2 regions of the Methylobacterium sp. WL7 genome follow, and region 1 is predicted to be linked to the other one. Evidence: predicted binding sites of a transcription regulator. Region 1 holds the regulator's gene; the other holds the start of a gene.
The links. The regulator LexA, encoded in region 1, represses DNA repair genes until DNA is damaged. The targets are predictions, from matches to a motif close to TGTTCNNNNTGTGTTCNG.
Positions count from the first base shown of each region.

Region 2: a site for LexA is predicted at 2,526-2,543, ahead of parE (DNA topoisomerase IV subunit B). Genes of this name have one in related genera too.

Region 1 covers NZ_VRVG01000168.1:457-4,876, reverse strand. Annotated here, with positions in the region: gene FV233_RS26380 (hypothetical protein) at 1-98, shown strand, start outside; gene FV233_RS26375 (hypothetical protein) at 134-586, opposite strand; gene FV233_RS26370 (biliverdin-producing heme oxygenase) at 834-1,433, opposite strand; gene lexA (transcriptional repressor LexA) at 1,754-2,473, shown strand; gene FV233_RS26360 (ComEC/Rec2 family competence protein) at 2,467-4,420, opposite strand, start outside.
Region 2 covers NZ_VRVG01000022.1:7,587-12,006, forward strand. Annotated here, with positions in the region: gene topA (type I DNA topoisomerase) at 1-2,072, shown strand, start outside; gene FV233_RS08540 (hypothetical protein) at 2,119-2,310, opposite strand; gene parE (DNA topoisomerase IV subunit B) at 2,653-4,420, shown strand, end outside.

The DNA of each region.
Region 1 (4,420 bases):
TCGTGCTGGACCGGGCGGAGGCAAGGGCCTTCGCCCGCGCCCTGCTGGCGGCCGCCGGCGATGCGGCCGAGCGCACCTTCCCCAAGCCGGGCACCTGACCGGCCGGTCTCGGGTCTGGCGTGGCCGGCTCAGTTCATTGTTGGATGAAGCCCGGATTGCGGCCCGGCAGGCGCGGCACCACCGTGCCCCGCTTCTCGATCGGCGCGTCGCAGGCGTAGGTGAACTCGCTCTTCTGCGGATCGAACACGGTCTCGCCGGTGATCCGGCAATCCTCCCGCACGGTCTCGTCGAGATAGGCGCGGGCGGCGGTGCGGAACCGCTTCACCCGGGTCGCGGCCGGATCCGGATCGATCCGCACCTCGCTGAGATTGCAGCCGGTGTACTCGCGCAGGGCGTTCGAGACGACCAGCATCCGGCGCACCTGCCGGTTGTCGTAGACCTCGTAGGGCTCCTTGCAGCCGATGGTCACCACCTGCGGGGTGAGCGCCACGTAGTTGCGCGAGATATACGAGAACCCGGTGGTGCAGCCGGCCAGCGCCAGGCCGACGGCCCCGACACCGATGGGCAGAAGAGCCGCGCGTCGCATCCTCGTCATTCCAAGCCCAATTCCAGCCCAGTCTCGAAGCCGCCGGGACGATCCGCCTGTCCCGCCCTCCGGGGCAAGCATCAAGGCGCATTGAAACGGCCCCGCTTGCCCAGTCAATTCGTTTGTCGCCCGAGACCCCGTTCCGGGCGTCGGCGACCGGTCATCGCCCCACTCGCCGGTGGATGGCACGCGTGACAGGTTCTGTTGCTGTGCCAGGGCCGCTGAACGATCCGACCGGGCGGCGGCATCAGCCTTCGAAGACGTCCCCGACCAGCCGGCGTACGAAGTGGAACGCCTCCGTCGCCCCCGCGGCGACGCGTTGCTCGCCGCCCTCCCCGAGTTCGACCCGGTCGAGGGCGGCCGTGAAGTGCCGCCAATGCAACCCGCGTCCCTCGGGATGTCCGGCGAGATGGCGGGCGCCGCGGGTTTCCGACAGGCCGAGCGCCCTGGCTTCCTTGAGGAGGATGGCCGCGCCGAGATTCGAGCCTTCGGCGACGTAGAGCCAGCCCAATCCCTGCGCCGGATCGATCGTCCCGGGTCGGTCCTCGGACGCGCCGTCAGGGATGGTCGCTCCGACATCGCGCAGATCCTGCTGGATCAGGGGCAGTCGCCGCCTGCCGTCGAGATCGGGCAGGACATGTGCGAACGCGCCATCGCGATAGACCCGATCGACGACCGCATGGAAGCGGTACTGGATCTGAAGGAACAACGCGTAGCGCTCGAGGCTCGCGAACGGCTTTGCCGCCATGATGCGCCGGTCGAGCTGATCATGGGCTGCCGCGGTCGCCGTTCTCAGGCGCTTCACGCGGCTGCCGGTCTCGGCGATGTCGGATGATGCGGCGTCCATGCGATCTATGTCTGTCGTTCGGGCAAGGTGCCAGGGGCCGGGACGAGCGGCCCGCCGCGCCGCCCCGACCCTCCCGGCCTCCGGACCATTCCGGCGATTCAGATCACCGAGGCTGACCCGGGATCGTGCCGATCCGGCTCGGCCGGTTCTGCCATGGCGGCGCGGACGCGTCATGGCACATAACGGCCGCATCCGCACACAGCCGATCGATCAAGCTTGGCCGATCACGCTTGCGGAACACTTGCGGAACGTTTAACGTGTTCGTGATTTGTTTCCGCGACCGCATCTATGCGGTCCCCCAAGCCGCGAGTCCCCCGTCGATGCTCACGCGCAAGCAGCTGGACCTCCTGCGTTTCATCCAGAGCCGCATGCAGGAATGTGGCGTCCCGCCCTCGTTCGACGAGATGAAGGACGCCCTCGATCTGAAGTCCAAATCGGGCATCCACCGGCTGATCACGGCCCTGGAGGAGCGCGGCTTCCTGCGGCGCCTTCCGAACCGGGCGCGTGCCATCGAAGTGATCCGCATCCCCGAGAGCCTGTCCCAGCCGGCCGCACCGCCCGCGGAACCCCGCCGCTTCACTCCGAGCGTGGTCGAGGGCGGGAAGTCCAAGCTGCCGGCGCAGCCCGCGACCGCCCGGATGATCGACGACGGCGGCCGTTCCATCTCGATCCCCGTGATGGGCCGGATCGCGGCGGGTACGCCGGTCTCGGCGATCCAGAACCAGAGCCACGCCATCACCATGTCGCCGGACTTCCTGGCCGGCGGCGAGCATTACGCCCTTGAGGTCCGCGGCGATTCGATGGTCGATGCCGGCATCCTCGACGGCGACCTCGTGGTGATCCGCAAGCAGGACACGGCCAATACCGGCGACATCATCGTGGCGCTGATCGACGACGAGGAGGCGACGCTGAAGCGCCTGCGCCGCCGGGGTTCCTCGATCGCCCTCGAAGCCGCCAACCCGGCCTACGAGACCCGCGTTCTCGGGCCCGACCGGGTCCAGATCCAGGGCCGCCTCGTCAGCCTCGTCCGCCGCTACTGAAGCGGTTCGGCCGGCGCGTCGCCCGGCGCGGCCTCGGGACCGGGTGCGTCGGCCTCTGCCGGGAGCGGCTCACCGGGCGTCGGCGTTTCCGGCCGTGGGACAAGAGGCGAGGGCCGTAAAGCCGGCGACGGCCGCCAAGGCACGGCGCGCCCCGTGTCATGGGTATAGCGTGCCGTGAAGCCGTCCCGGTCGGCCCGGAGTGCGACGGCGCCTCGGGCGGCGAGAACCCGGCGGTCGATCACCAGCGGGCCCGTGCAGGTGGGCGGCGCGGCGAGCCGCGAGATCAGCACGGCCGCCCTGGCGCAATCCTCCGGGAAGGCGCGCCGGTCGCGGACCAGGGCGACTGCGCGGCCGTCCGGCAGGCGCGCGGTGCAGCCGAGCCTGTCGCACCGTCCGACGGCCGACCCAACCTGGATCACTGCCTTGGCCGATCGCCCGTCGCCATCCGCCTTCAGCCACTGCTCCATCACGAAAGCCGAAGGATTGCCGAGGGCCGACAGGACTCCGTCCGGCCCACGCACGGCCGCGCCACCGCCCTGCCGGTCGACGTACAGGTCGAAGCGCTCCGGAACGGCGGCGAGGCCGAGCCCGAGCAGGGCGGGCGGCAGGGCCAGCCAGCGCAGCCGCGACACCGGCAGCGTCGCCAGCAGCAGCCCGGCGGCCAGCATCGCCAGCGCGCCGGTGCCGAAGGCCGGCACAACCAGGACGGCCCGATCGAAGCCGGCGATCCACTCGGAGATCGCCAACATCCCGCCCACCGCCTGTCCCATCAGCCACCAGATCGGCCGGTCCAGGGCGAAGGGACAGGCCAGGACCCCGATCACCGCCGCCGGCATCACGACCAGGGACACCAGCGGCAAGGTCAGGGCGTTGCCGATCAGCCCGAACGGCTGAACCGTCTGGAAATGGTAGGTGGCGAACGGCGCCGTCGCGACCTGCGCCACCAGGGTCGTCGCGAGGGTGCCGATCACGGCCGAGAGTCCCCTGCCGACGAGCCGCTCGATCCGCCCCGCCCCGGGTCGCCGGAACAGGCGCCCGTCGATCAGCCGCGCACAGGCGATCAGCCCGGCCACCGCCCCGAACGACATCTGGAAGCTCGGTCCAAGCAGGCCCTCGGGTTCCCGCGCCAGGGCTATCAGGGCGGCCAGCGCGAGGTTGCGCATGGACAGTGCCGGCCGGTCGACCAGGATCGCGCCGAGCATGATCAGCGTCATGATCAGGGAGCGCTCGGCCGCGATGTCCCATCCCGAGAACGCGCAATAGGCGGTGACGCCCAGCATCGCGAAGCCGGCGGCGATCTTCTTGATCGGCCAGACCAGCGCGCAATACGGCATCAGCGCCAGGACGGCCCGCACCAGCCAGAACACCACGCCGGCGGCCAGCACCATGTGGAGACCCGAGATGGAAACGACGTGATAGATGCCTGCCGCCCGGAGCGCGTCATTGGCGGCCGGTCCGATCAGGCCGCGCTTGCCCGTGACCAGGGCCGCCGCCACGGCCCCCGCCTGCCCGCCCTCGGCCTGCGCGATCCGGCGCGTCAGCGCGTTGCGGGCCTCATCGAGCAAGGCCGCCAAGCGCAGGCGCAGAGGCGGCGGTGTGGGCGGCTCTCGAACCGTGATCGCACCGATCAGCGAGCCGACCGCGCCGAGTCCCTGAAAGTAGGCATCTCGCGCGAAGTCGTAGCCGCCCGGTCGTGCCGCCTCGGGCGGCGGCAGCAATCTTGCCGTGGCGGCGATGAAATCCCCGGGCCGCAGGGATGGCGCCTTTCGGAACGAGACCCGCACCCGAACCGGCTTCACTGCGGGTTCGAGCCCGGCGAAGCTCTCGACCCTGATCACCAGCCGGGCGCCGACCTCGCGCTCGTCCAGCGCCTCGATCATCCCGGTCAGCGGTCCGATTGTGGTGCGGGTGAGGATCGGCGCCGCGACCTGCGAGACCCGCCAGGTC
Region 2 (4,420 bases), on a different contig from region 1:
CCTTCGAGGCCCGCCTGGTCGGGGCCGACGGCAAGCGGATCCAGCGGCTCGATGTCGGCACCGGCGCGGACGCCGCCGCGTTCAAGCGTGACCTCGAACTCGCGAGCTTCCAGGTAGCGAGCGTCGAGGCGAAGCCCGCCAAGCGCCACCCGCAGCCGCCCTTCACCACCTCGACGTTGCAGCAGGAAGCATCGCGAAAGCTCGGGATGGCGCCGGCGCAGACCATGCGGGTCGCGCAGCGCCTCTACGAGGGCGTGGACGTCGGCGGCGAGACGGTCGGCATCATCACCTACATGCGGACCGACGGCGTCGACATGGCGCCCGAGGCGATCCAGGACACCCGCAAGGTCATCGGCACCGAGTTCGGCGACCGCTACGTGCCGGACGTCCCGCGCAAGTACAGCGTCAAGGCCAAGAACGCGCAGGAGGCCCACGAGGCCGTGCGCCCGACCGACATGAGCCGCCTGCCCAAGATGGTGGCGCGCCACCTCGAGCCGGAGCAGGCCAAGCTCTACGACCTGATCTGGACCCGCACGATGGCGAGCCAGATGGAATCGGCCGAGCTGGAGCGCACCACCGTGGAGGTGGCGGCGAGCGTCGGCCCGCGCCGGATCGACCTGCGCGCCACCGGCCAGGTCGTGAAGTTCGACGGCTTCCTGGCCCTCTACCAGGAGGGCAAGGACGACGAGGAGGACGAGGAGAGCAAGCGCCTGCCGCCGATGAAGGCCGGCGAACCGCTCACCCGCGAGCGCATCACCTCGACCCAGCACTTCACCGAGCCGCCGCCGCGCTATTCCGAGGCGAGCCTGGTCAAGCGCATGGAGGAGCTCGGCATCGGCCGGCCCTCGACCTACGCCGCCGTTCTCCAGACCCTTCGGGATCGTGAGTACGTCAAAATCGAAAAAAAGCGGCTGCAGCCGGAGGACAAGGGGCGCCTCGTCACCGGCTTCCTGGAGAGCTTCTTCCGGCGCTACGTCGAGTACGATTTCACGGCCGACCTCGAAGGCCAGCTCGATCGGGTCTCCAACGCCGAGATCGACTGGCGGGCGGTGCTGCGCGACTTCTGGAAGGACTTCTCCGCGGCGATCGGGGAGACCAAGGAACTGCGCGTCACCGACGTGCTGGAGGCGCTCAACGGCCTGCTCGGTCCGCACATCTTCCCCGACCGGGGCGATGGCGCGAACCCGCGCACCTGCACGGTCTGCGGCACCGGCCAGCTCTCGCTGAAGCTCGGCAAGTTCGGCGCCTTCATCGGCTGTTCGAACTACCCGGAGTGCAAGTACACCCGCCAGCTCTCGGCCTCGGGCGTCGACGGCGACGGGGACGGCTCCTCGGGCGAGGGCGGCCAGCCTGGCGTCCGGGTGCTGGGCGACGATCCCGTGACCGGCATGCCGGTGACGATCCGCGACGGGCGTTTCGGGCCGTTCGTCCAGCTCGGCGAAGCCTCCACCGAGAAGGATGCCGCGAAGCCGAAGCGCTCGTCGCTGCCCAAGGGCCTCTCGCCGTCCGAGGTCGGCCTCGACAAGGCGCTGGCGCTGCTGGCGTTGCCCCGTGAGGTGGCGCGCCACCCCGAGACGGGTGAGCCGATCCTGGCCAATCTCGGCCGGTTCGGTCCGTACGTGCAGCACGGGAAGATGTACGCCAATCTCGGCAAGGACGACGACGTGCTGGAGATCGGCGCCAACCGCGCCATCGACCTGATCGTCGCCAAGGAACAGGGCGGCGGCCGCGGCCGGCCTGCCGCCGATCCGGGCCGCCCGCTCGGCAAGGACGAGACGAGCGGACGGGACCTCGTGGTCAAGGCCGGCAAGTACGGCCCCTACGTCACCGACGGCGAAGTCAACGCGACGCTGCCGAAGACCATGAATGCCGAGGCGCTGACCCTCGACGAAGGGATCGCGCTGGTGAACGCCAAGCGGGCGTCGGGCGGCGGCAAGCCGGCCAAGCGCAGCTCGGCCCGGAAGGCGCCGGCGCGGGCGGCTGCCGGCGAGAAGAAGCCTGCGGTGAAGAAGCCGGCCGCGAAGAAGCCGGCGGCCAAGAAGCCGGCCGCGAAGAAATCCGGAGCCGGCTGAACGCCGGACCCGCTACGCGCGAAGGGACGCTCGGATTTCGTCGCGCCTAGGCCAGGTAGCCGATCGTCGCCGCCAACGCCGTGGCGACGGTCGCCAGCGTGATGGTCAGGCCGTTCACCAGCACCCAGGCTTGCGGTACGACCGAGGGCGCATCGTCCTCGCACCCGAACGCGGTGCCGGCGGCCTGCTCGAAACGGATCAGGGTGAGGCGGCGGGCCTCGATCGCGGCGTTGCTCATCGACGGCGGCTCCCGGACCACGGTCAAATTCTTTTCCGACAGAACGCGGTCGGATCCACCCGGTTCCGATCCGGGTGGCGGCTGAGAAACCGTTAACCCACGATTGTGCAACGTGGCGATGACGGCGCCGTCGCGCCGCGCCGGCCGCGCCCCTCGCTCGTGGCGGCGCAGCATGCGATGGTGGAGTGGTTCGGCGACGCACCGGACCCTCTGGATGTTTCTGTTTTGTTCCGCTATGAAGCGGGGATGAAGGCGCATGCTGCACGATCCCAGGTCCGATCGCCAAAGGCCCGTCTGCCCGACGCCGAGCCGGCCGATGCGCCGCGTGCGCGGAGGCCGCGCGTGAGCGATCCGGCGCGCGACCTGTTCGGGCCGGGAGCTAAGCCCCCTGGCCCGCGTCCTGCGGAGCCGCGGCGGCGGCTGGCGGAATCGGCCTCGGTCCCGGCCATCGCGGCGGCCGAGCCCGAGGCTGGCTACACGGCCTCCGACATCGAGGTGCTGGAGGGCCTGGAGCCGGTCCGGCGCCGGCCCGGCATGTATATCGGCGGCACCGACGAACGGGCGCTGCACCACCTCTTCGCCGAGGTGATCGACAATTCCATGGACGAGGCGGTGGCTGGCCATGCCAGCTTCATCGAGGTCGAGCTGGAGGAATCCGGTTCCCTAGTGATCAGCGACAACGGTCGCGGCATCCCGGTGGACCCGCACCCGAAATTCCCCGGCAAGTCGGCGCTCGAAGTCATCATGACGACGCTGCACGCGGGGGGTAAGTTCGACTCGAAGGTCTACGAGACCTCCGGCGGCCTGCACGGCGTCGGCATCTCGGTGGTGAACGCCCTGTCCGACCTCCTCGAGGTCGAGGTCGCCCGGAACCAGACCCTCTACCGCCAGACCTTTTCGCGCGGCCATGCGCAGGGGGCCCTCGAACTCGTCGGACGGGTCCAGAACCGGCGCGGCACCCGGGTGCGGTTCCACCCCGATGCCGAGATCTTCGGCTCCCTGAAGTTCGACCCGCGCCGCCTGTTCAAGATGGCGCGCTCCAAGGCCTACCTGTTCGGCGGCGTCGAGATCCGCTGGCGCTGCGCCCCCGCCCTGCTCGAAGGGCTGGAGGGCGTACCGGCCGAGGCGGTGCACCGGTTCCCGGACGGGCTGCGCGACTACCTGGCCCGGGACATCGAGGGCAAGGACCTGGTCACCGAGGCGATGTTCACCGGCAAGGTGACCAAGCCCGGCTCGCACGGCTCGCTCGAATGGGCGGTGGCCTGGATGGTGGCCGAGGACGGCTTCTCGCATTCCTACTGCAACACCATCCCGACGCCGGAGGGCGGCACCCACGAGGCCGGCCTGCGGGTGGCGCTGCTGCGGGGCCTGCGCGAGCATGCCGAGCGCGTGAACCAGGCCAAGCGCATGATGGCCGTGACCACCGACGACGTCATGGCGACCTGCGCGTCGATGATGTCGGTGTTCATCCGCGAGCCGGAATTCCAGGGCCAGACCAAGGACAAGCTCGCCACCGTGGAGGCGCAGCGCATCGTCGAGACGGCGGTGCGGGACGCCTTCGACCATTGGCTGGCCGCCTCCCCGGCCCAGGCCAACAAGCTGCTGGACTGGGTGATCGACCGGGCCGAGGAGCGGCTGCGCCGGCGCCAGGAGAAGGAGGTCGCCCGCAAGAGCGCGACCCGCAAGCTGCGCCTGCCCGGCAAGCTGGCCGATTGCTCGGCCGCCGGAACGGCCGGCTCGGAGATCTTCATCGTCGAGGGCGATTCCGCCGGCGGCTCGGCCAAGCAGGCCCGGGACCGGACCACCCAGGCGATCCTGCCCTTGCGCGGCAAGATCCTCAACGTCGCGTCGGCGTCCCGGGACAAGCTCGGCGCCAACCAGCTGATCTCGGACCTCACACTGGCGCTCGGCTGCGGCACCGGTGCGGCCTTCCGCGAGGCGGATCTGCGCTACGAAAAGGTGATCATCATGACGGACGCCGACGTCGACGGCGCCCACATCGCCTCGCTGCTGATCACGTTCTTCTACCGGCAGATGCCGAAGCTGATCGATCGCGGCCATCTCTACTTAGCGATTCCCCCGCTCTACCGGCTGCAGCAGGGCTCGAAGG